DNA from 4 places in the Rossellomorea sp. NRS-1567 genome. Region 2 is predicted to be linked to each of the others. Evidence: predicted binding sites of a transcription regulator. Region 2 holds the regulator's gene; each other region holds the start of a gene.

Region 1 (5,296 bases), on a different contig from region 2:
ATCTGAGCTTTTTGAAATGTCGACCTCCAATGAAATGGCTGCATACCTGGCAAAACTGTCTCCAGAAATGGACAAATTGGATATCATGACACAAAAACTATTAGAAGAGTGTCAAAAAGAGTATGATCGGAATAAAAAAATTCCCGCTTCTGAATATAGGGAATACGTGGTTTTACAATCAAAAGCTGAAGGTGTATGGGAAGAAGCTAAAGAAAAAGCGGATTTCACTATGTTTCAGCCCTATTTAGAAAAACTGGTGGCATTTACAAAACGCTTTATTGATTATTGGGGCTACGAAGATAACAAATATAATACGTTACTGGATATGTATGAGCCAGGTGTAACGGTTGAAGTGTTAGATAAGGTATTTGGCGATCTTCGAGATCAAATTGTCCCGCTTGTACATAAGATTTCCGAATCGGAACATAAGCCACATACAGATTTCCTCTTTGAACACTTTCCAAAGGATAAGCAAAAGGATTTCAGCTTAAAGATCCTTGAGCAAATGGGGTATGATTTTAACTCTGGCAGATTGGATGAGACGGTCCATCCATTTGCTATTGGTTTAAACCCTGGTGATGTAAGGGTAACAACTAAATATGACGAGAAGGATTGGAGAACAGCGGTGTTCGGGACAATCCATGAAGGTGGACATGCTCTGTATGAGCAGAACATTTCCAAGGATTTGATTGGTACGCCACTATGTACGGGAACGTCGATGGGGATTCATGAATCTCAATCTCTGTTCTATGAAAATTTTGTAGGAAGAGATCATTCTTTCTGGAAGAAGAATTTTTCATTACTGAAGGATTACTCTTCAGGACAGTTTGATTCCATTGAACAGGACGATTTCTACCGGGCAATCAATGAATCGAAGCCATCGTTAATCCGAATCGAAGCAGATGAATTAACGTACGCGTTACACATTATCATTCGGTATGAAATTGAAAAGGGATTATTTAATGATGAGATAGAGGTGAAGGATCTTCCTGAAATCTGGAATCAGAAATATGAAGAGTACTTGGGAATCCGCCCTTCTCATAACGGTGAAGGTGTCCTTCAAGATGTTCATTGGGCTGGTGGGAGCTTCGGTTACTTTCCGTCATATGCATTAGGATATATGTACGCTGCGCAGTTTAAGCGTGCCATGTTAAAAGATCTTCCTCATTATGAAGAGCTGTTGGAAGAGGGGAATCTTGCTCCCATCAGAGAATGGCTGACCACGAACGTCCATCAGTGGGGCAAGATGAAGAAACCGCTGGAAATCATCAGGGAAGTTACTGGAGAAGGGCTTAATGCCCAATATTTGGCCGAGTATTTAACGGAGAAGTATTCAAAGGTATATTCCTTGAATTAACGAATACATTGGAGGCAAAATCATGGAAATTAACGTTGCATCACTAGATGATAAATTGCTTGTTGGAATAGGCTGGACAGGCCCTTATGGAAGAGGGGCTGAGATCCCGAGACTCTTCACTAAGTTTCTACAGATGATTCCATCCATTCACCACATCAATGGAGATGAATGCATATACGCCCCTTTCCATGACAGAGCGACTGATTTTACGTATTATTGTACCGTAGAGGTTGATCGTGTGGAAAAGCTTCCACCGGGGTTAGTGGAACTGTCTCTCCCTGCCGGTGATTATGCTCACGCTCTTTATGAAGGGCTGTCAACGGAAGTGGAACAAGCCTACTTTTCGATCTTTAATTGGATTAAGGAAAACGGCTATGAAAAAGACTACTCCAGACTGAGTGTCGAGAAATTTTTATCTCAGGACAGGGAAATCAACGAAACGGATGACAAGCGGAAATTAGAGTTGTTTGTTCCAATTAAAGAGAAATAGAAAAGAGGCTGCCCGAGGCAGCCTCTTTTCGTTTACCATAAACGATATCCCTTAGACGCAGGCGGTGCGTTTTGAATCATGTCTATGAACGGAACGGTATAGGCAACAAGAATGAGAGCTGCTAAGATGGTTAACCAAATCCTCCAGTTTTCAAGAGCCATTGGGGTTTTCTCAGCTGCTTCGGCTTTTTCACCGACTGGGAACTCTTCGTCTCCTTTAGGTGCGAAGAATGCCAGATTGATAAAGATGTATAGAACCAGAATGATCCCGATAAAGAGGATCGTTCCCCCGATGGCTTGTGCGACTTGATATGGAATCCATTCAAGGGCTTGCGGTGCATCCCCATAAGTTGAAAAAGAGGATCTTCTTGGAGCGCCGAGTAAGCCGACAGCATGCATGGCACCTGACATGATGCCCATTCCTACAGACCACACTATGGCTTGCACGATCGCCAGTTTGTTCATTGCTTTCGTTAAGACGCGTCCTGTTAAATGAGGCACGAGCCAATAGGAGATACCGAAGAACGTCAATACAACAGAAGTGGCCAAGGTTAAGTGAAAGTGACCGGTAACCCAGATGGTATTATGAACAACCTGGTTCATCTGGTTCGAGGCATTGATTAACCCACCTGCCCCTGCCGGGATAAAGGCAACCATGCCGATAAACGGCACTGTAAAGCGTGCATCTCCCCATGGTAACTTCTTAAACCATCCAAACAAACCGGTAGCTCCTTTGGATCTGCCGTACATTTCAAAGGTAGCGAACAGAGAAAATGCAGTCATCAAGGAAGGTATGACAACCATAAAGGTTAGGACTACCTGTAAAAATTTCCAATACGCGTCAATTCCCGGCTCCACTAATTGGTGATGAAAACCTACAGGAATAGAGAATAGGAGAAACAATATAAAGGAAAGTCTGGCTAACGAATCTGAAAATATTTTTCCGCCGATGATTTTTGGAATAATGACATACCATGCCATATAGGCAGGCAGCAGCCAAAAATATACAAGGGGATGACCGAAATACCAGAATAATGTTCTGCTAACGAGTACATCTACCCGATCAACGAGACCAAGAGACCAAGGAAGGAGCTGGAATAAAACCGTTCCAGCCACACCAATTGTGGCGACAATCCATAAGACGGTATTGATGATGGCCATGAATGTTAACAGAGGGCTTGGTTGTCCAGGGTTTTCTTTTCGCCAGCTTACATATTTGATGATCATGCCGGCCCCGCCGAACCAGCTTCCAACAACGACGAAGGTCAACCCTAAGTAGAATATCCAGTGTGCCTGCAAAGGAGCATAGAAAGTATAAAGTACAGTTGCTTCATTTAATAGAATCATAATAGCGGCCATGATTGTGCCGATCAGCATGACCCAGAATCCTAACCAGCCAAACAAGCGGGATTTCCCGGAATAGGTGCCGGAAGTTCGCGAAATGGCAGCATGCTGGAACCCTAAGATGAAGAAAGTGGTCAATACCAATCCCAGTAATACACCGTGAACCGTTAACACTTGATAATAGCCGATCCCTGCAGGTAATGTGAACTTCCCTGACCTTACCAACACTTGTAATAATCCGGCTAATCCACCTAGGGCCAAGGCAATAAAGCCTACATAAATATGTGCCATCGCCAATGTAGCATCTTTTTTATCAATCCTTACAAATCGGTTCATTTTAGTCCACCACCTTAATCATAGATTTCATTGTGTGATGACCTACACCACAATATTCATTACAGACAACGAGAAATTCCCCTGTCTTATCAAGGGTTGTTGTATATTCACTAACAAACCCGGGTTCAAGCATCATATTGATATTTGTCCCTGCGACTTCAAATCCGTGGACAACGTCTTTTGTTGTGGCTATGATTTTCAGTGTAGATCCTTTAGGTACTTCAATTTCCCCGGGCGTGTAGAGAAACGCAGATGCAACAAACACTAGCTCGTAATCCCAAGCTTTTCCTTCCACTTTTTTTAATCCCGGTTCGTTAAAAGGCGAGGTTTTATCCACTTGTTCGGGATTGACGTATGCCTTCGCGCTTGGGGGTTGATGTCCTTGGTGAAAAGCACTGATGCCTAAAATAATTAAAAATAAAATAAGAGACCCTGTTCCTAACGTTAACCACCATTTTTCATAACGATGCATGTGCATGTAAACCACTCCTTCAAAATTAAAAACGATTTAAAAATAGTATGAATACCCCTAGCCATGTAAGCACTAAAAACCCGCCTAAAAACAGAACCGAAGTAAATGTACCTTTTAATGAAGTAGACTCTTCGACCTTAACCTCTGTTTTTTGATGCAATTCCGGTTTCGGCATATATCTCATTCCTTTCATCTATTGGATGATTGATTTTGTTATCACTATCATAACGGTGCAAACCGCTTTGAATCTGTGATAAATGTCACAGGTTACTTGAAATATTGTGAAATAAATGTGAAGTCAGGAAGAGATAGGTCTTTTAATTGGTTCACATGTGTCAAGAATGTGCATAAAGTGTATTATTGGGCAATTCATGGGGGGCTATCTGATGGAAAAATATTATTGTAAACAGTGCTGCCAGATCTATTCTGAGAAAACGGTTTGTCCTCAATGTGAGATCGTTGTCGAGGGGAAAATCAATATTCATGTTCAAAATGGACAAGGAAATAAGAAAAACGGTTAAAGTTTTCTCGATAAAGCGACTGTGTTAATATATAGAAGATTCAAATATTTGATAGGGTGGTGTGAGGATGTATTTACCTTCATTTTCATTAAATGATAAATTGGCTGCCGTCACCGGGGCAGGCCGTGGAATTGGACGGGCTCTCAGTATTGGTTTAGCGGAAGCAGGTGCGGATGTAGTCCTGCTATCTAGAACGCTGAATGATTTAGAAGATACGGCAAGTGAAATAGAAAAGCTCGGTAGAAGGGCGTATATCATCCCGACAGATGTAACATCTCGGGAGGAAATTCGAAAAGCGATTTCTTACATAGAAGATCAAAATCGTTCCATTGATATTTTGATTAATAACGCAGGAATGAATATCCGTTCTACTGCCCTTGAGGTTACGGATCAAGAATGGCAAACCATCATGGATACAAATCTAAAATCTGCTTTTATGATGAGTCAGGAAGCGGGTAAACATATGATGGAGAAGAATCAGGGGAAAATCATTAACATAGCGTCTGTCGCTGGTCATGTTGCCTTACGTACGGGGGTTGTGTACGCTTCAACGAAAGCAGCCATGATTCAAATGACGAAGGTTCTAGCCATGGAATGGGGAAAATACAATATCAATGTGAATAGTATAGGACCTTGGTATTTTAAAACACCATTAACGGCAGAATTATTGCAAAATGAAGAATATGTAAACGATATTCTTGCTGTTACACCTTTAAAAAGAATCGGTGAACTGGAAGAACTTGTGGGACCGGCTGTTTTCCTCTCCTCTGATGCTTC
Region 2 (5,296 bases):
AAGGAGTAACCATTCATCCACAGGACTTGGCAGCGAGCTTTCAAGCCAGTGTGATTGATGTGTTAGTGACCAAAGCCGTTAAAGCGGTAAAGGAATATGGAGTGGAACAAGTATTACTTGCTGGTGGAGTTGCCGCCAATAAAGGCTTGCGTGCTGCCCTACAAGAAGCATTTGAAGGGGTGGAAGCGGAGTTGATCGTCCCTCCGTTATCTCTTTGTACGGACAATGCTGCTATGATAGCAGCTGCTGGAACGGTCTTATTCCAACAAGGAAAAAGAGGGAGCATGGATATGAATGCTCATCCTGGACTTGATATCGAGAACTTCTAAAAGGGAAAGCTTAAACGAAACTTCGTTTAAGCTTTTTTTATTATATCCAGTGATTGTTGATATCTTGTGAGTGAATGAGAGTAAAAAGGAACGAACATACGTTTTATCAACAGACTGTGGATAAAATGTTAGTAACTATATAAATGATGTGTACACTTTGTGAAAAAGATCTAGTGTTAATGACCTATTTTTTGGAAGTGTATGTGGATAACTCAAGTTATAATTGTGGATTATGTGGAAAACCTCTGTTAATAACGGATGAACGGGATTTGGATTGTGGATAATGATGTGGAATAAAAAAGGATTGGGGTCCAATAGTTATCCCCAATCCTGTGTATTACTGTTCTTCTTGAAGAATCTCCTCAAGTTCTGTCCATTCTTCCAATAGAGCATCAAGCTCTTCTTTTGCTTTTGTGAGAGAATCATTGATGTCCTGTACCTTTTCATGATCTTGAAAGACGTCAGGGTCACAGAGAAGATCCTCTTTTTCCTGGATGTCTTCTTCAAGAGCTTCCATGAGACCTTCGATTTCTTCTACTCTGCGTTTTCGTTGACGCTCAAGCTTTTTCGACTCTTTATCGATCTTATGGGACTGTTTTTGAGTCGTCACCTGTGAAGATACTTGTTCTCCTTGTTCCATCCGCTCGAGGGCAGCCAGCTCTTCCTGCTGTTGTAATTTCTCTACATAATAATCGTAATCGCCAAGGTATTCGGTCGATCCCTTTTTGGATAGTTCTACAACCTTTGTGGCAATTCGATTGATGAAATAACGATCGTGTGATACAAAGAGAATCGTCCCAGGGTAGTCAATCAAGGCATTCTCCAGCACTTCTTTGCTGTCTAAATCCAGATGGTTCGTCGGCTCATCCAGGATCAAGACATTCCCTTTTTCCATCATGAGCTTGGAAAGTGCCAAACGTGCCTTTTCTCCACCACTCAGTGTGGAAACAGGCTTTAAGACATCTTCCCCTGAGAATAAGAAGTTTCCAAGTACAGTGCGGATTTCTTTTTCCATTTTCATTGGGTATTCGTCCCACAGTTCATTTAAGACGGTCTTATTGGAAGATAGTTCGGCTTGTTCTTGATCATAATAACTAATCGAAACATTTGATCCGAATTTAAATGCTCCTTCTAGAGGGTGCAGTTTATTGACCAATGTTTTCAACAGAGTCGATTTCCCGATTCCGTTTGGACCTACAAGGGCGATACTGTCTCCCTTTTTAACAGAGAAGTCGATATGAGAGGAAACCTGTTCGTCTATTCCATATCCGATAGTAAGGTCTTGGACGTGAAGAACATCATTTCCACTTGGACGATCAATTTGAAAAGCAAAGTTGGCAGATTTCTCATCTCCAAGGGGTCTATCCATCTTGTCCATTCGTTCCAGCTTTTTTCGGCGGCTTTGGGCCATCTTAGTCGTTGAAGCACGGGCGATATTCCGTTGAATGAAGTCTTCGAGTTTAGCGACCTCCTGTTGTTGGCGTTCGAACATCTTGAGATCCTTTTCGTAGTCTTCTGCTTTCTGTTCAAGGTATTTACTGTAGTTACCCAGGTATTTTTTGCTTCGATTACGGGAAATCTCATACACTTGATTGACGACGCTATCCAGGAAGTATCGGTCATGGGAAACAATCAGGACGGCTCCTTCATAGCTTTGAAGGTATGTCTCAAGCCACGATAAAGTCTCAATATCAAGATGGTTGGTAGGCTCATCGAGAATGAGAATGTCAGGTCTGGTTAAGAGTAGTTTACCAAGAGCGAGACGGGTTTTCTGGCCACCGCTCAAAGTGGATATCTTTGTATCGTAATCGAAATCTGCGAAATTCAAGCCGTGAAGGACAGAGCGGATATCGGCTTCATATTGGTAACCTCCGGAATCCTTGAACCTGACCTGAAGCCCATCGTATTCTTTTAATACGCGTTGATAAAGCTCTTCTTGATCATACACCGAAGGATCGGCCATCTGCTGCTCCAATATTCTTAATTGCTTTTCCTGCCTCTGCAATTCCTCGAAGACGGTCAGCATTTCCGACCAAATGGATAGATCAGACTCCAAGCCGGTATTCTGAGCCAGGTATCCAATGGTAACCCCTTTTGGTTTCGTGATGTCTCCGGAATCATAGGAGAGATGTCCTGCAATTATTTTTAAAAGAGTCGACTTTCCTGCTCCGTTGCGTCCGACGAGAGCCACCCGATCTCTTGTCTGTATTTCAAGCTTAATATTTGATAGGATATTATCGGCACCAAAGTTTTTCGTTAGTTGATTCACTTGTAGTAGAATCATGACGTTTCACCTCTATTTCATAGTGCTAGTGTACCGTATTTGGGAGGTGAACGGCAATAAATCGACTATTAAACTTCGTACACTTAGGATAAAATATAGTGTATGATGGGTAGTAGAGTTTTAAATTCTGTATGCTTTCTATTTTGGAAGCGGTAACAGAGGTTTTGAATAGATGTGGGGGAATACAATATGAACCAGGATACAACGAAAATTCCACAGGCAACGGCTAAGCGCCTTCCGCTATATTATCGCTTTATCAAGAATCTGTACTCGTCGGGGAAGCAGAGGGTTTCATCGAAAGAATTGAGTGAAGCGGTGAAGGTTGATTCTGCCACGATACGCAGAGATTTTTCTTATTTTGGCGCGTTGGGTAAAAAGGGTTATGGATATAATGTCAATTATCTTCTATCCTTTTTTCGTAAGACATTGGATCAAGATGCCATTACGAAGGTTGTGCTGATAGGAGTAGGGAATCTCGGTACAGCGTTTCTTCATTATAATTTCATAAAAAATAATAATACTAAGATTGAAATGGCTTTTGAAGTGGATGAAAAGAAGGTTGGGACACAAATCAGCGATGTACCCGTTTATCATTTAGGTGATTTAGAAGAGGGTCTTGAGGGGCATGATATTGAAGTGGCCATTCTGACCGTTCCGGCATCTTCTGCTCAGAATATCACAGACCGATTGGTTTCTTCTAATATTAAGGGAATCCTGAATTTCACTCCTGCGAGATTAACGGTGCCGGACCATATTCGCGTCCATCATATTGATTTGGCAGTTGAGCTTCAATCACTGGTATACTTCTTAAAGCATTATTCAGAGGATGACACGGAAATGTCACAAGATGGAATCATATCCGAATAGAAAATGATTCGTATTTACGTTATGATAGAATGGTAAAAGAGGAGGTGTCTCATTATGTTAGGTGCAGGTAGTATCGTACTTATAACGGTTGTTGCTTTACTGATCTTTGGACCAAAGAAATTGCCTGAGTTAGGGAAAGCAGCCGGTAATACATTACGCGAATTTAAAAATGCAACAAAGGGCTTAGCAGATGATGAGGACGATAATAGTAAAAAAGCTAAGTAGGGTAGGATGAACGCCATGAGTCAAAGTCAAAGAGACATGACAGTCTATGAACATATAGGAGAATTGCAAAAACGACTCATGTTTGTAGTCGTTTTCTTCTTGTTAGCGGTAATCGTGAGCTTTTTTCTTGCGGAGCCGTTGATTCGATATTTGCAGCACGCGGATGAAGCGAAAGAATTGACGATGAACGCCTTTCGGATTACAGACCCTCTCAAAATCTATATGGAAATGATCATGTTTATTGCGATCATCATGACATCACCCATCATTCTATTTCAAGTATGGTCGTTCGTAAGTCCAGGCTTATATGAGAAAGAGAGGAAGGTAACGCTTAGTTACATACCGATCTCTGTCATTCTTTTCTTAGGTGGATTGTCATTTTCATATTTTATTTTGTTTCCATATGTTGTGAAATTCATGATGGGTTTATCAACCAATCTGAATATCCAGCAAGTGATTGGAATTAATGAATACTTTCATTTCCTGTTTCAAATAACCATTCCATTTGGATTTCTATTTCAACTGCCGGTTATTATGCTGTTTCTGACACGCCTTGGGATTATTACCCCGATGCTGCTGGCGCAAATGAGAAAAGTGGCGTACTTCATATTGTTGGTCATTGCAGCCTTCATTACACCACCGGATATCGTTTCGCATTTAATGGTGACCGTTCCTTTGCTTCTTCTTTATGAAATCAGTATTTGGATTTCTAAAATCGGGTATAAAAAGGTTTTAGAAGCAGAACAAAAGCTTGAAATGGAACAGTTCGAGGATAAAAATAAGGATTGATCATTTGATCAATCCTTATTTTTTATTCTCTATTTTCTTTTTGATTTTGAAATGCAGCAACACCATCCGCAACCCGGAACCAAAATCAAGGGTTGCCAGAAAGACAAGCATATAAGCGAAAAATCCCCAACCATCATCCTGTACATTTTGCACAGCAAAGTATGTGAAGAGCACACCGAGAAGGAGATAGATCACGCCTGAAAATAATGGTGATCTCCTCATAGAAATAATCCTCCAATAAATCCTTGTATTTGTTCAGCTTCGTTGATCATTTTTTCAATTTCATCCTTATAGATAGATTGCATTAGAACGACCGTTGTATTCATGGCAACATGGGCAAATATTGGAACCAGGATACGCTTCGTTTTGACATAAAGAAACGCGAAGGTAAAGCCCATAGCAGAGTACAAGATCACATGCACAGGCTCAAAATGAGCAAGGGCAAAGATAACAGAGCTGATTAACGCGGCGAAGAAGAAATTCATCTTCTCGTAAAGAACGCCGAAGATAATCTTTCTGAATACTATCTCTTCCAGTATAGGTCCGATGATTGCAGCGACCATCATGGATAGGGGTACCTTTTCAATAATGCTGATAATCATCTGAGTGTTTTCAGACCCCATCTCGATTCCCAGCGCATACTCGACTTGTATGGCGACGGATTGAGCAATGAACGCCATAAAGATCCCGACCACGGCCCATACGATGGAACTGCCTGCATTCATGGGAGCGGAACGTTCAAGTCCGGTGCTTGTTTCACTCTTCCTTAGAATGCCCCACACAACGAGCAACGTTAACGTAA
Region 3 (5,296 bases), on a different contig from region 2:
AAATAATGGACCGTATCAACGAATCTATGACATCCAATACAAAGACCAGAAAAAAATATTACAAACTCAGGAAGGGTAGGTGAGAGGGTTTGAGTCAGAAATACAAAGTGAACAAAAGTGTATTAAGCAGATTCCATTACTCTACAGATCAAGTGATCGATAAGTCGTTTAACTGGGAACAACTCTACCGGTTATTAACGTATTTAAAGCCCTATTCTAAAAAACTTCTGCCCTTATCCATCATTACCGTTCTAATCACAACAGCAGTAAGGTTGATCGTACCTATTCTGATTGGGGTATACACATTAGACAAAGCAATCAGGCAGAAGGATTCCAATTTACTATTTACACTCGTTGGAATTATCGCAGGGCTCTATGTATTGAACTACGTAGCAAATGTGCTCAGGATCAGGTGGATGAATCAACTGGGGCAAGGGGTTATTTATGATTTAAGAAAGCACTTATTCAGCCATGTTCAATGGCTATCCCATCGCTTCTTTGATCAGAGATCAGCCGGTTCCATCCTGGTTCGAATCATGAATGACATAAACTCCCTTCAAGAGCTCTTTACAAACGGAGTTATTAATCTATTGATGGATATCATTCTACTCATTGGAATCATCGTCATTCTCTTTACGTTAAGCCCTGAGTTAACACTTGCCGTCATGGTCATTCTGCCAATCATGTTCTTTATCTCAACAAGCTTACGAAAAAACATCCGCAGATCCTGGCAAATGGTGCGTCTCAAGCAATCGAAATTGAACTCCCACCTGAATGAAAGCATCCAGGGGATCCGGGTTACTCAATCATTCACTCAAGAAAAAGAAAACATGGCCTTCTTCGATGGGGTAAACACCGAGAACTTCGATAGCTGGAGAACGGCCACAAAGAAAAATGCCATGTTCCGCCCGCTGGTAGAACTGACAAACGCCATCGGGACAGCGGTCCTCATATGGTACGGTGCCCATCTTATCCAAGGCGGCTCACTGGAACTGGGAGAATTCGTTTCATTCGCCTTCTATCTGGGGATGTTCTGGGAACCCATTTCAAGGCTCGGTCAAGTATACAATCAACTACTGATCGGAATGGCTTCATCAGAGCGTATCTTCGAATTCCTTGATGAACAGCCGATTGTAAATGAAAAAACAAATGCGCTGAACCTGACTGACATCAAAGGAAGAATACAGTTTGAGAATGTAGAATTCTCCTATGATGACACACGAAAAGCACTCCAAAACATCAACCTTGAAATGAAAGCCGGCCAGACCGTCGCCTTAGTCGGTCATACCGGATCTGGTAAAACCACGATCGCCAACCTGATCAGCCGCTTTTACGATCCGACGAAGGGTGAAGTGAAAATTGATGGGGTGAACCTGAGGGATGCATCGGTTTCAAGCTTACGGAGCCAAATCAGCATCGTCCTGCAGGATACCTTCATCTTCTCGGGAACGATCATGGATAACATCCGATTCGGACGCCCTGATGCTACGGACAAAGAAGTAAAGAAAGCCGCCGAAGCGATCGGAGCTAATGAATTTATCGAAAAACTCTCAAATGGTTACGAAACCGAAGTAGAAGAACGAGGCAACGTTTTATCCGTCGGTGAAAGACAATTACTGTCATTCGCTCGAGCACTCTTGGCGAACCCCCGTATCATCATATTGGATGAAGCGACAGCATCCATCGATACAGAAACAGAAGTCAAAATTCAAAACGCATTGAAACAACTGTTGAACGGCCGGACCGCGATCATCATCGCCCACCGCCTATCTACGATTCGTGAATCGGACAATATCTTTGTTCTGGAGAATGGAAGAATCAAAGAATCCGGTAACCACGATGAGCTGATGGAGCAACAGGGTGATTATTATGAGCTGGTTAAATCACAGTTCAGAATGTTGGATGCGATGTAAGTTAGGAGGACCCCTGCACTGGTGTGTGTGGGGTTCTTTTCTTTTGTTTATGGAAGGGGAGTGGTGGAGGTGGTGGTGGTGCGGGATTTGTCAGAATTTGCAGAACGGTCGGTATCGTGAAAATAAGGTTGATATAATGAAAAAACGGTTGATAAATTCAAATTTCGGTTGATAAAACAAAATAACGGTTGATAAATCTCTATAACGGTCGATAAAAAAATCATTACTGAAATTTTTCCAATAATAAAGGGAATTCTTGTTTGAAAGTAGAATACTATTATTACCAAATTCGAAAGGAATGATAATTTGATCATTAAAGTAAGAGAAATCCCCCTAACTATCCTCTATTTTGAAGCCTTGGTAAGGAGACTACCCCGAGAATCCAGCCTCAGATCTAAGATTGAAGAAAACTTGCTCAAGGCTTGGGCAGGTTACCATGGAGAATGTAAAGTAGACCGACAATTGAGTACAATTGATAATCAACATATGCTCGTCCTTAACGATCTTTGTATACCAATGGGGGAGAGTTTCTTTCAAATTGATACTCTAATTCTCACTAGAAATTTTATATTGATTTTAGAAATAAAAAATATAGCGGGATCCATGGAATTCGGAACTCAATTTGAACAATTTTCCCGGACTCTTAAGGGAGAAGTAACAGGCTTTCCCAATCCCCTCTCTCAAGCGAATAGATATAAGATACACCTCACACAATGGCTCCAAAAGAAAAAACTCCCTATTATCCCAATTGAATTTTTAGTTGTATTCACAAACTCTTCTTCATTAATATCTACCTCTAGTCAGAGTAAGGATACTTTAGGTAGGGCTATCAGAATAGAGAATCTCGTTGCAAAATTTCTTACCATTCAACATAGCTGCTCAGTTTCGAATTCAATTCTTGAAATGAAGGAAATTAAAAAGATTGCCAATTCCCTAATGAAGGAGCATGCTCCATATTCTAAATTTAAACAACAGCATGAAGGAATCATACCCGGTGTTAGGTGTACCCGCTGCGAGAGATTCAATATGGTACGTAACATGAGGTCTTGGTACTGTCCTGATTGTGGAGTATTTGACCGGAATGCTCACCAACAGGCCATTTACGATTACTTACTCCTTGTAAGCCCGATTATTACCAACAAACAAGCAAGAGAGTTCTTAGGTGTTGAATCCTCCAGAGTGGCCTATCTTCTACTAAATAACATGAACCTTTCTTTACAAGGTAAAGGAAAAGGTCGAATCTACTCTCTCCCCAAAAACTTCATTCATCAATAATCCGTAGTCAAAATTAGTACCAATACCATCTTGAAAAACAAGCCCCATCCCCCCAAGCAACATCATTGCCAACCACCCCAAAAACCTCTAAAATAAAAGACAAATCGATGTTTGTGAAAAACGTCACAAAATATTCATGTTCAACACATCACAAACTCATTTTCAGGTTTTATAATGAACAATAAGTGATAAACAGTAGAAAAGAGCTGTTTACGATAGTAAGTAGATCAGTAGGGGGAGTATAGAATGGTTTTAGATGGTGTGATTTTGAGCAGAATGCTCACGTCGACAACCCTTGCATTCCATATTATTTTTGCGACGATTGGGGTAGGGGTGCCGATTATGATTTCCATTGCGGAGTTCATGGGAATCAAACGAAATGATCCTCATTACCTTTTGCTTGCCAGAAGATGGGCAAGAGGTTTTACGATTACGGTTGCGGTGGGGGTTGTAACAGGTACAGCCATAGGGTTGCAGCTGTCCTTATTGTGGCCTTCGTTTATGCAGGTGGCCGGACAGGTAATTGCACTGCCATTATTTATGGAAACTTTTGCGTTTTTCTTTGAGGCTATCTTTTTAGGAATCTATCTTTATACTTGGGACCGCTTTAAGAATAAGTGGATTCACTGGCTGTTGACGATTCCGGTTATGATTGGTTCTTCGGCTTCAGCGCTGTTTATTACAACGGTGAATGCGTTTATGAACACTCCTCAAGGATTTGAATTAGAGGATGGGAAAGCGATTAATATCGACCCGATTGCTGCGATGCTGAATCCTGCGACGCCTACGAAAGTGTTTCACGTGTTGACGACTGCCTATTTGACGTCGGCTTTAGTGTTGGCGGCGATTACGGCATTCGCGATTCTTCGTAAAAAAGGCGGGGAATATCATAAGAAAGCCCTGCGTTTAACGATGGTTTCTGCTTTGATTTTCGCTTTTGCCACTGCTCTGGCAGGGGACTTATCGGCTAAATTTCTTGCCGAGTATCAGCCCGAAAAGCTTGCAGCAGCGGAATGGCATTTTGAAACGGAAGAGAATGCTGACCTAATCGTATTCGGAACGCTGGATGAAAATAATGAGGTCCATAATGAGATCCGCTTACCTGGATTCTTAAGTTTCCTGGCCGGGAGTTCTTTTGAGACAGAGGTTATAGGTTTGAATGAATTTCCTGAAGATGAGCGGCCGCCTTTATGGGTTCACTATATGTTTGACCTGATGGTATCAATTGGGTTCTACAGTATCTTTATTTCTGCAGCATTTGTTTTATTCTGGAAGTGGAAGAAGCGGAATGAATGGAATAAACCGTTGTTATGGGGAATTGTAGCGAGTGGACCACTGGCGATGCTGGCAATCGAATTCGGATGGATTTATGCCGAGGTGGGTCGACAGCCATGGATTATGAGAGGGTATATGAAAGTGGCGGATGCGGCAACGAAAGCCGATGGAGTAGGCTTGACGTTTGCATTGTTTGTAGGCCTCTATATCCTTCTGGGTGTGCTATGTGTGGTTGTATTGATTAAAATGTTTAAAGACAAGCCTGCAGAGGCGGAATTAGAACAACGTTTTCCTAAGAAAGCGAGTTAAGCAGATATAAAAGTACTCCTTCTTTTCAGGTGGCCTGAGAAGAAGGGGTTTCAAGCTTTAAGGGAGGAATGGGTATGAGTTTGGAATTTGTGGGGATTACCGTATTGTGGATTTTCCTTTATGGTTACCTGATAGTAGCTTCGATTGATTTTGGAGCCGGATTCTTCGCCTTTTATGGAAGATTGAAAGGCAAGGAGCATACATTGAACGTGTTGATTAGCAGATACCTTTCTCCGGTATGGGAAGTAACCAACGTCTTTTTTGTCTTTTTCTTTGTGGGTCTTGTCGGATTCTTTCCTGACACAGCCTATTATTATGGAACGGCATTATTACTTCCGGGAAGTATCGCCATCATTTTATTAGCCATAAGAGGGAGCTTCTATGCTTTCGGGAATTACGGGTCAAAGGACAATATCGTATATCTGTTTTTATATGGGGCGACGGGGTTATTAATTCCTGCTTCCTTATCAACGGCTTTAACCATTTCAGAAGGTGGATTTCTGGAAGAACAGGGGGATAAGGTG
Region 4 (5,296 bases), on a different contig from region 2:
AAGAGATGTGGCTGAAAGAAAAGGCTTGGATGAAGTCACAGTCATTCCTGTGCGAAAAGCAGGAGGAGCCATGGCCACCCAAGCGTATCATTCCTTTGAAGATCCCGTCATGGTCGAGCATATCAAAGGCGATGCCGGCATCGACATCGGTGATACCTTCATCGGCATGCACCTTAAACACGTTGCCGTCCCGATCCGGGTCTCACAGAAAAGCCTCGGCGAAGCCCACGTCACACTGGCCAAAACCAGACCGAAACTCATTGGTGGAGTCAGAGCTGTGTACTAATAATATTCTCTGTTTAAAGGTCCGTCCCTCTGATTTGAGGGACGGACCTTTATTTCGGTGTTGCCTTAAATCCGGGCGTAAATTCCGAACTATAAAGGGGGACATGGAGTATATGATTATGTTACAAGGCAGCGAGGGACAAAACTGACCGATTGGATAGAGGATCACAAACTATCAGCACTTGTTCGCCTTCATTCGACAATGATAGTCATAGTGCTACTCTGGGGAGCGTGTAAGGAGAACGGTGAGGATGTTTGTGAACAACATCACACGAGGTCCGTCCCTCTAATAGGCTCTAAACACGAACATTACGTTTTGACTAGAGGTTTTTATTTCGCGTTTTGCTGAATCGTGTTAGAATGAGGGTGAATGAATCAAAGAGGCGCAGCAGTTGGGCCTATGAATTAAAGGGGGATATGTATGAGTAAGATTGCCAAGCAAGATCCGGAAATTTATGCAGCGATTCAAGATGAATTAGAGCGTCAACGAACAAAAATCGAGTTAATTGCATCTGAAAACTTTGTCAGTGAAGCGGTTATGGAAGCACAAGGCTCCGTTCTGACAAATAAGTATGCAGAAGGGTACCCAGGTCGTCGCTATTATGGTGGCTGTGAGCATGTGGACGTAGCTGAGAATTTGGCTCGTGATCGTGCGAAGGAACTATTTGGAGCAGAACATGTAAACGTTCAGCCTCACTCAGGAGCACAGGCCAATATGGCAGTCTACTTCACGATCCTCGAACAAGGTGATACGGTTCTTGGTATGAACTTATCTCATGGTGGACATCTGACTCACGGAAGTGCCGTCAACTTCAGTGGAATTCAATATAACTTCGTAGAGTACGGTGTGGACGAAGAGAAGCACCTGATCAATTACGAAGATGTTAGACAAAAAGCATTAGAGCACAAGCCGAAGCTGATCGTAGCGGGAGCAAGTGCATACCCAAGAGCGATCGATTTCGCTAAATTCCGTGAAATCGCGGATGAAGTGGGAGCATACCTAATGGTTGATATGGCTCACATCGCTGGTCTTGTAGCAGCCGGTCTTCACCAGAACCCAGTTCCTTATGCAGACTTCGTGACAACAACGACTCACAAAACATTGCGCGGACCTCGTGGCGGTATGATCCTATGCAGAGAAGAGTTTGCAAAGAAAATAGACAAGTCTATTTTCCCAGGAATTCAAGGTGGCCCGCTTATGCACGTGATCTCAGCTAAAGCTGTTGCTTTCGGTGAAGCGTTGCAGGATTCTTTCAAAGACTATGCGCAGAACATCATCGACAATGCGAACCGTTTAGGTGAAGGTCTTGTAAAAGAAGGAATCAATCTTGTATCAGGCGGATCTGATAACCATCTATTACTGATCGACCTGCGTTCACTAGGACTGACTGGGAAAATCGCAGAGAAAGTGCTTGATGAAATCGGGATTACCGTTAACAAAAACACGATTCCATTCGATCCGGAAAGTCCATTCGTAACAAGTGGAGTACGTATCGGTACAGCAGCTGTTACGTCCAGAGGATTCGGGCTCGAAGATATGGATGAAATTGCTTCCATCATGGCGTTGACTCTTAACAACCATGAAGACGAAGCGAAACTGGAAGAAGCCCGCAAACGTGTTATCGACCTGACGAGCAAATTTGAATTATATCCTGAAAGATAATAGATGATGACCTCTTCGCCAGGAACGGACCTCCCTGGTGGAGAGGTTTTTTTGGTGGGAAATTAGTAGGGAAGTAGATTTTCAATCATGTAGTTACAGATTTTAAAGTGATTTTGAGTAGAATCCAGCCGTTACTCGAAAAAATCCGGCCATTTTTGGAGATAATCCGGCCATTTTTCGAAATAATCCAGCCGTTTTTTCAGAGAATCCAGTGGCTTTTCAAAAAAATCCAGCCGATTCTTGCATTAATCCGGCCGATTAACATAATTAACCAAAAAACAATCCCATTCACTCCTACTTCCACTTCGTCTGCCCGCACCCATCATCTCAATTCTAACGATTCCATTACACTTCCCATCTCATGTTGCTCTTAAATTGTCTTTTATGTACAATAGTCTGAGGTGTAAAGGAAGTAGACAAACTATTTTTACATAAAATCGAATTTAAAGGAGAGAGTCGAATGGGCAAAGTATATGTATTTGATCATCCGTTAATCCAACACAAATTAACGTTTATTCGTGATAAAGAAACAGGTACGAAGGAATTTCGTGAGCTTGTTGATGAAGTAGCGACATTGATGGCGTTTGAAATCACCCGTGATTTACCGTTAGAGGATATTACTGTGGAAACACCAGTAAGCAACGCGAAGGCCAAGACTCTTGCAGGTAAAAAATTAGGGATTGTTCCTATTCTGCGAGCAGGATTAGGAATGGTCGACGGAATTCTTAAACTGATCCCGGCTGCAAAAGTAGGACATGTTGGTTTATATCGTGACCCGGAGACTCTTAAACCGATTGAGTATTACGTAAAGCTTCCAAGTGATGTGGAAGAGCGTGACTTCATCCTCGTTGATCCAATGCTTGCAACAGGAGGATCTGCTGTAGAAGCTATCAACTCATTAAAGAAGCGTGGCGCGGTAAGCATCAAGTTCATGTGCCTCGTTGCCTGTCCTGAAGGAGTGGACGCTATCAAGGAAGCACATCCTGACGTTGATATCTTCATCGCGGCTCTTGATGAGAAGCTGAATGAAAAAGGATATATCGTTCCTGGTTTAGGGGACGCAGGAGATCGTTTATACGGTACGAAATAATTTGAAATAAAACAGGAAAGCCGGATTATCTATAATTGATAACCCGGCTTTTCTATTTATATTACGACATAATTCCTACTGTTATTTAGTTGGAAGTATTTACATTAAATTCAAGGGTTACTCATAAAAAGGATTTTCTATATAATGGAGGGGCATGTGAGGATAGAATCTATGGATTTGTTAATAAAGTGAGCAATCGATGGAAAGAGTAGTAAGTTTCATTCGATGAAATCCTTGGATATTCTTGTCGGGCCTGACCAGTCGGCTCCGCTTTTCGACATGTCCAGCTCCGGGGTCTTGGGGCTCGAGGTCATAAGTCAAGCCGACCAAAAAGGCAAAGAACGCCTTTCCGGTCGACTCGCCTTATGCTTGTCGCCCCAGGCCGAGCCCCCTCCGCTTTTCTAGTAAATGTGTTAAAAATGTGAACAATCTGGAAACGCGTGGATAGGTTGTGAACTTTTTAACTTGAACGCATTGACATAGATAATACCCTATTGTATGCTTACAAAGGGTATTAAATGATAAGGTTTTCACAAGGGTTGAACCCGTATGGAAACGGTTTTTCATCATTTGTACAGTGTAAACGATTTTCCACTAAATCACATGTGTGGAGATGAGAAAAATGCGTCAAAATGATCGGCGCCCGTATCAATCGATGGTCTTGTATTCTGCTATTCTTTCCCAGCTAGTTGGTTCTATTTTAATAGGGATCTTCGGCGGGAGATGGTTAGATGGAATATGGAGCACCACACCACTTTTCTTAATTATTGGACTACTCCTTGGGCTCGCAACAGGAATCTACACCATGCTCCGTACAGTCCAACATTTCAATTCGGGAGATTAATGTATGCCAGAACTTCAGCAATTGTTTAACAGGCATCGTAAGTACATATTTTTCCTCCTTTCCTTTTACGTCCTCGGTTGGGGTTTTACTTCCTATCAGTCTATTTTCCTTGGGCTTATTTTGGGGACAGGCATCAGTCTGTTTAGTCACTGGCTGATCATGAGGAGAACCGTGCGATTCGGTGATGCAGTAGAATCTGGTCAAAAGGTTCGATCATTGGGAACCTTCTCAAGGATGGCAGGTGCGGCCTTTGCAGTCATTATTGCAACGGAATACCCTGAGCACTTTCATCTCCTGAGCGTCATTATGGGATTAATGACAATTTACCTTGTCATTATGATAGATTATTTTATTCAGCAGCTTTTAGCTCATAAATAGCGGGGAAGAGAGGTGAATTTCATTGCATCATGAAAATCCTACAGCCGAGTTTCTAGGGTTAACTTTTAACCTGGCGAACGTACTGATGATCACAGTGGCAAGTGCCGTTGTTTTCTTAATCGCCGTTCTGTCAACTCGTAGACTGGCCATGAAACCAACAGGAGTGCAAAACTTTATGGAGTGGGTCATGGACTTTGTCAAAAATATCGTGAAAAGTAATATGGATTGGAAAACAGGTGGTCGTTTCCATCTCCTTGGACTTACTTTACTCATGTACATTTTCGTTTCGAACATGTTAGGACTTCCGTTCTCGGTAGTCATTGACCACGAATTATGGTGGAAGTCACCAACAGCGGATCCAGTTATCACTATGACCCTGGCGGTTATGATCGTTGTGTTAACGCACTATTATGCAATCAAGATGAAAGGCTTCGGTGAATACGGTAAAGACTTCTTCAGACCTATGTCGTTCTTATTCCCGCTGAAGATCATTGAAGAATTTGCCAACACACTAACGCTTGGTCTTCGTCTTTACGGTAACATCTACGCTGGGGAAATCCTGCTTACTTTATTGGTAGGAAGCCTCGCACACATGGGAGCAGCCGGATTACTGGGTGCCATTATCCCAACGATTGTATGGCAAGCTTTTTCAATCTTTGTCGGCGCAATCCAATCATTTATTTTTGTTATGTTAACGATGGTTTATATGGCTCACAAAGTCAGCCTGGACCATTAATATATACCCTGTTCAAAATTGAACAAAACTACTCAAAACATTTTTTCATACATTTAAAGGAGGAAATTCAGAATGGGTCTTTTAGCAGCAGCAATTGCAATCGGTTTAGCAGCACTAGGTGCAGGTATTGGTAATGGTCTTATTGTTTCACGTACGGTAGAAGGTATGGCTCGTCAACCGGAAGCTCGTGGAATGCTTCAAACTACAATGTTCATCGGGGTTGCATTAGTAGAGGCGATTCCTATCATCGCAGTAGTTATCGCATTCATCGTAATGGGTCAATAATAGCAGTTTAAAGTT

What was found. Region 2 encodes Rex, which represses fermentation and respiration genes when NADH is low (regulators of the CRP and FNR family bind a similar motif). Its sites were predicted from a motif close to TTGTGAAATATTTCACAA; they were not measured.
Region 1: a site for Rex is predicted at 4,247-4,264, ahead of ACIFOD_RS14075 (cytochrome c oxidase subunit II). Genes of this name have one in related genera too.
Region 3: a site for Rex is predicted at 3,300-3,317, ahead of ACIFOD_RS01970 (cytochrome ubiquinol oxidase subunit I). Genes of this name have one in related genera too.
Region 4: a site for Rex is predicted at 3,488-3,505, ahead of ACIFOD_RS12350 (AtpZ/AtpI family protein). Genes of this name have one in related genera too.

What each region holds. Positions count from the first base shown of each region.
Region 1 covers NZ_JBITPL010000018.1:122,187-127,482, forward strand. Annotated here, with positions in the region: gene ACIFOD_RS14060 (carboxypeptidase M32) at 1-1,357, shown strand, start outside; gene ACIFOD_RS14065 (GyrI-like domain-containing protein) at 1,380-1,847, shown strand; gene ACIFOD_RS14070 (b(o/a)3-type cytochrome-c oxidase subunit 1) at 1,880-3,526, opposite strand; gene ACIFOD_RS14075 (cytochrome c oxidase subunit II) at 3,528-4,004, opposite strand; gene ACIFOD_RS14080 (hypothetical protein) at 4,385-4,519, shown strand; gene ACIFOD_RS14085 (SDR family NAD(P)-dependent oxidoreductase) at 4,587-5,296, shown strand, end outside.
Region 2 covers NZ_JBITPL010000023.1:2,857-8,152, forward strand. Annotated here, with positions in the region: gene tsaD (tRNA (adenosine(37)-N6)-threonylcarbamoyltransferase complex transferase subunit TsaD) at 1-329, shown strand, start outside; gene ACIFOD_RS16295 (ABC-F family ATP-binding cassette domain-containing protein) at 667-2,613, opposite strand; gene ACIFOD_RS16300 (redox-sensing transcriptional repressor Rex) at 2,803-3,480, shown strand; gene ACIFOD_RS16305 (twin-arginine translocase TatA/TatE family subunit) at 3,535-3,705, shown strand; gene tatC (twin-arginine translocase subunit TatC) at 3,721-4,494, shown strand; gene ACIFOD_RS16315 (YdiK family protein) at 4,510-4,716, opposite strand; gene ACIFOD_RS16320 (CPBP family intramembrane glutamic endopeptidase) at 4,713-5,296, opposite strand, start outside.
Region 3 covers NZ_JBITPL010000002.1:56,680-61,975, reverse strand. Annotated here, with positions in the region: gene ACIFOD_RS01985 (ABC transporter ATP-binding protein) at 1-79, shown strand, start outside; gene ACIFOD_RS01980 (ABC transporter ATP-binding protein) at 90-1,913, shown strand; gene ACIFOD_RS01975 (nuclease-related domain-containing protein) at 2,220-3,188, shown strand; gene ACIFOD_RS01970 (cytochrome ubiquinol oxidase subunit I) at 3,435-4,772, shown strand; gene ACIFOD_RS01965 (cytochrome d ubiquinol oxidase subunit II) at 4,847-5,296, shown strand, end outside.
Region 4 covers NZ_JBITPL010000016.1:180,165-185,460, reverse strand. Annotated here, with positions in the region: gene ACIFOD_RS12365 (TIGR01440 family protein) at 1-286, shown strand, start outside; gene glyA (serine hydroxymethyltransferase) at 707-1,948, shown strand; gene upp (uracil phosphoribosyltransferase) at 2,409-3,038, shown strand; gene ACIFOD_RS12350 (AtpZ/AtpI family protein) at 3,661-3,882, shown strand; gene ACIFOD_RS12345 (ATP synthase subunit I) at 3,886-4,260, shown strand; gene atpB (F0F1 ATP synthase subunit A) at 4,283-4,996, shown strand; gene atpE (F0F1 ATP synthase subunit C) at 5,069-5,281, shown strand.